Regions from separate parts of the Enterococcus raffinosus genome, predicted to be linked through region 2. Evidence: a T-box and tRNA genes for the amino acid it is inferred to sense, from the RefSeq annotation. Region 2 holds a T-box; the other holds one or more tRNA genes.
What was found. A T-box is a leader RNA that pairs with one kind of tRNA and senses whether it is charged. The one in region 2 lies ahead of ileS (isoleucine--tRNA ligase), so its partner is inferred to be a tRNA-Ile.
Positions count from the first base shown of each region.

Region 1: it has a tRNA-Ile gene. The T-box ahead of ileS (isoleucine--tRNA ligase) is inferred to sense a tRNA for this amino acid. The anticodon was not compared.

Region 1 is NZ_CP072888.1:193,863-196,275, forward strand. Features, by position in the region: gene J9537_RS01085 (peptidoglycan recognition protein family protein) at 1-973, shown strand, start outside; tRNA gene J9537_RS01090 (tRNA-Ile) at 1,253-1,326, shown strand; gene J9537_RS01095 (hypothetical protein) at 1,525-2,172, shown strand; gene J9537_RS01100 (hypothetical protein) at 2,165-2,413, shown strand, end outside.
Region 2 is NZ_CP072888.1:2,100,805-2,103,217, forward strand. Features, by position in the region: gene ileS (isoleucine--tRNA ligase) at 1-1,371, opposite strand, end outside; T-box leader at 1,470-1,683, opposite strand; gene J9537_RS10250 (DivIVA domain-containing protein) at 1,676-2,380, opposite strand; gene J9537_RS10255 (YlmH family RNA-binding protein) at 2,403-2,413, opposite strand, start outside.

The sequences.
Region 1 (2,413 bases), 1.1 Mb from region 2:
AATGGCTCTTTTTTTATTGCCTATTAATGGGTCTGCTTACACGATCAATAACGAGTTCAATTTAGGGGCGAATGAAGGCAGTCCAATTAGAGCGAATCCTAATTACATTATTGCTCACGATACTGCAAATCCTAGCGCAACAGGTCGTAACGAAGCTACCTTTATGAAGCGCAATTGGATGAATGCCTACACTAGCTATATTGTTGGTGACGGTATTGTCTACCAAGTTGGTGAACCAGGATACGTACAATATGGAGCCGGAGCTTTTGCGAATGCAAATTCACCTGTTCAAATTGAACTGCAGGCAACGCCAAATCCTGCCTTGTTCAAACAGAACTATAAGGTATATATTGAACTAATTCGAGATAGTGCAAAAAGATTTGGTATACCATTAACAGTAGATAGTCCTATTGGCGGTAAAGGTGTTATTAGCCATCAATATGTGTCAACCAACTGGTGGGGTGATCACACAGATCCTTATGGGTATCTAGCAAGTCATGGTGTCTCACAAGCTCAATTTGCACATGATGTAAAATATGGCTTCGATTCAAATGATAACAAGCCGGTACCAACACCAACTAATCCAGTTGACCCAACGACGGCAGGCTCTGGCTATTCAGTAATGAATGACGGTAAAGGAAATCATGCTCACGTTGATCAGTGGGGAAGAATCGGAAATACATTAAAAGCACGCGGCTGGCATGTAGCAAACTACAAGTACCAGTATGTGTTTATCATTGATCGTACAACCGGCAAAGAGTTAGCTCGTCAAAAAGCACCAGGGGTTGCAAGACCAGATGTGAATGCAGCTTATCGGACGACTGGGAATGTCGGTTATGATGTGAATTTCAATGCTAAGCAGTTTAGTGGTAAGTCAGTCATTGTTATGACAAGAGCCACAAATGACGCTAAAGGTGATGTAAGTGGAGGTCATCAAGACTTCTACGAAACACGTTGGTATCACGACTTGTAAAATAGGGTTTGCATCTTATTTTATTTATGAGTTATACTAACTACCGCTGGTGGCTGATACCAGTATTAGAGACTTGCTGATCGACCACCCCCGTGGTTTGGTCAGCCTTTTATATTTTGGAAGCAAAATGATTGCTCTACGACCAACATACGAATACTATCTAAATAGGGATTCCTGATACAGCACCATTGAGAGAGAAATAGGATATGCTGTGGGGAAGATCAGGAATCCCTGATTTATATTCTAACGCTTTGTATACGTTTGCACAAATGGTTATTTGTACCCTTAGCTCAGTTGGTTAGAGCAGACGGCTCATAACCGTCCGGTCGTAGGTTCGAGTCCTACAGGGTACATTATTAAAGTAAATGTAAAATTTATGAAAACTGATTATAAAGAGTTTTCACCAATTGACAGCGTAAGTTTTTTGTAGTTTACTTAAGTTAGCTAATGACGTATACGTCATTTTTGTAATGAGATGAGCGTATATGTATAAAGTACGCTTGTTTTCTTGTGCTTTTGATGATTGATAAAATGTGAAAGAGGTGACTAGAATGATTTGGACTAATGAACGAAGAAAAAAATTAATCTCTTGGCTAATAAAAAATGGACCAAAAGAGTATTATTCTGCTCTCAAAACTCAGAAGTTCTTATTCTTTTTTGAGTCTTTTTCAAAAATCAATAATCAAGACTATGATTTCTCTAAATTAAAAGCGTATAAGAACGGGCCTGTTTTTAGTGAAGTCTATGGTGATTATAAATATAACTTTGAAGAACTTACGGAAGAAAGTTCGAAAATGACACTAGATAATATAGATACTATCACTGCGAAAAAAGCTCATTTTCTAACTCAAATTATGAATAATGATGAATTATCTACTCTAACTCATCAGTTTGACATGTGGAGAACGCACGAGAGTGAAATAGAAAATGGAGTATTACAGATTGAAATGAAGGAGAAAGATTTCACACATTCTGATTGTGAGTTAGCACAAGAATTGTTCGATTTATATGATATTTCTTTTGTAGATAGATCAGAAGTATTAATCGTTGGGGATAAGCATTTCCTATTCACTAAAAAGGATTTTGCTAGCTTGAATGAAATACAAAAGTCTACTTTAGAGAAGATCGCATTGGAAGAGGATTTAATTAATCCTGTATATGTAGAGATCGGTAATGAAGGAGATTTGATAATTGACTAAAGTCAAAGATGTTTTTACAGTGAAACTACCTTTCCCAGACATCTCTTCTAATCTTGCTACAAAAGCACATATGTATTTATGTATTCAAGCTGGTGAAAATAAGAAAATATTATCTTGTCAAACTAAAAAACCGTTATTACTAAGAAATGATAGACCTCCATATAGATATGTGGATTGTAAAGCAGATATTAAAAAAAATCCGTTCAAGAGAGACACGATTATTGCTTGTGATTATTGCTTC
Region 2 (2,413 bases):
CCATGCACGTTGACGAGAAATGACCCAATCCCCACGGTCACGAATCATATTGTACAAACGAGTTTTTCCCCATGGGATGATCCAATCAACTTTTTCAATTTCATCTAAGATATCTTGACGGAATTTATCAATAGAAGCAAACCATTGAGGCGTTGCACGATAAATGATTGGTTTCTTTGTACGCCAGTCATGAGGATAACTATGCGTAAAGAATTCTAATTTCAATAAAGCCCCATTTTTTTCTAACAGTTCTGTGACCATTGGATTGACCTTGTCATAAAAGACTCCTTCAAATCCAGGCGCATCAGCAGTCATAACACCGCGATCATCAACGGGGGAAATGATGTCTTTACGATATTTCTTCCAGGCAAAATAATCATCTTCCCCATGTCCAGGCGCTGTATGAACCAGTCCAGTACCGGCATCTAATGTGACGTGATCGCCTAAGATGACTAGAGATTCTCGATCATAAAATGGATGTTGCGCAGTCATATACTCTAAGTCTTTTCCGTTAACTTCTTTAATAACCTTAGGATCTGTCCAATCCAACTCCTCAGCAACATTTGCCAATAAGTCTTTCGCAACAACAAATTTTCTCCCATCTGCTTCCACCACCACGTAAGTATACGCTGGGTTTGCAGAAATTCCTTGGTTAGCTGGTAAAGTCCATGGAGTCGTTGTCCAGATAATAAATGAAGTATCTGTATCCAGAATTCCTTTACCATCCTTAACCTTAAATGCAACAAAAATAGAAGGCGATTTAACATCCTTGTATTCAACTTCCGCTTCGGCCAATGATGACTCGCTAGATGGTGACCAATAGATTGGTTTTAATCCTTTATAAATGTAGCCTTTTTCTGCCATTTTACCGAACACACGAATTTCAGCTGCCTCGTAATCAGGAGTAAGAGTGATGTAAGGATTGTCCCACTCACCAGCGATCCCTAACCGTTTGAAATCATCTCGCTGCTTATCCACTTGTGATAGCGCATATTCCTCACATTTTTTTCGATACTCAGCCATCGTCATTTCTTTTCGTTTGATTCCTTTATTAGCAAGAACTTGTTCGATTGGCAATCCATGTGTATCCCAGCCCGGTACATAAGGTGCACGAAAACCTGACATTGATTTTGAGCGCACGATGATATCTTTACTAATTTTATTTAGTGCATGTCCAATATGGATGTTTCCATTAGCATATGGAGGGCCATCGTGGAGAACAAAGGTTGGTTTTCCTTCATTTAATTTTTGACGCTTTTCGTAAATTTTATTTTCTTCCCATTCTTTTTCCCATTGTCCTTCACGATTTGGCAAATTGCCACGCATCGGGAACCCAGTTTTACCTAGTTGAAGGGTCTCTTTTGTCTTCACTATCAATCGTCTCCTTTTTCTATTTTAAGGTACTACTCAAGATTGAATAGTCCTTGATAAATCAAAAGTTTAAAAACACAAAAAAACAAGCTTGTCCGCAAAGGGACGAGCTTGTCGTGGTACCACCCAAAATTTGAAACCAAAAAGTTTCCTCTAATCATTGTTAACGGAATGACCCGTCGATTGCTACTAATATTTCACAACCGCATGATCTAGAGGATCTTTCTAATTAGAGGGTCTGCCGAACTTCCACTATCATCGGCTCGCTAAAAGAATCTAATCAGCTTTTCTATTCTAGATTAGCTTAGTTTTCGTCTGATTTAATTAATTCAGGAATGTCAATCGTTAATCCCATATCTTCTTCAGGTTCAGGAGTAATAATTGGTTCATCTGAGTCTACTGCAACCACATCATCGTTGTCAAGTTCATTAGCTAAAACTTCTTTCAGAACTTCATGTCCATCTCCCACATAGGAAGACATTGGTTTTAGGACTTCTTCCCAATCACCACTGCGCGCTTGATCGATTTGTGTTTCTAACAGCAACAATAATTGTTGATGGAAAACACGCGTTTTCTTTTTCAAGTCATTTGTTTCCGCAGCTAATTGACGAGCTTTAGAAGTAGCATCAGTTAGAATTTCTTTTGCTTTGTCTTCGGCAGTTGTCGTCAACAAGTTAGCCTTTTGCATTGCATTAGAAATCAGTTCATCTGCACGGTTTTGAGCAGATGTGACAATTACTTCAGATTCCTTGCTTGCAGAAGATTTAACCTTATCAGCGGTATCTTGTGCTACAACGATTGATTGGTTCAACGCTTCCTTCAATTCATTGAAGTACTCTAATTTTTCCTCTGAATGCTTCAATGCTTTTTCTAATTCACGATTTTTGGCGATACTGTCTTCATAATCGCGAACGATCATATCTAAGAAGTCATCGACCTCATCTTGGTTATAGCCACGCATTTTCGTGGAGAAATTCTTATTTTGAATATCTAATGGAGTTAATGCCATTTTTTTGTTCACCTCATAAATTTTATTTTCGCA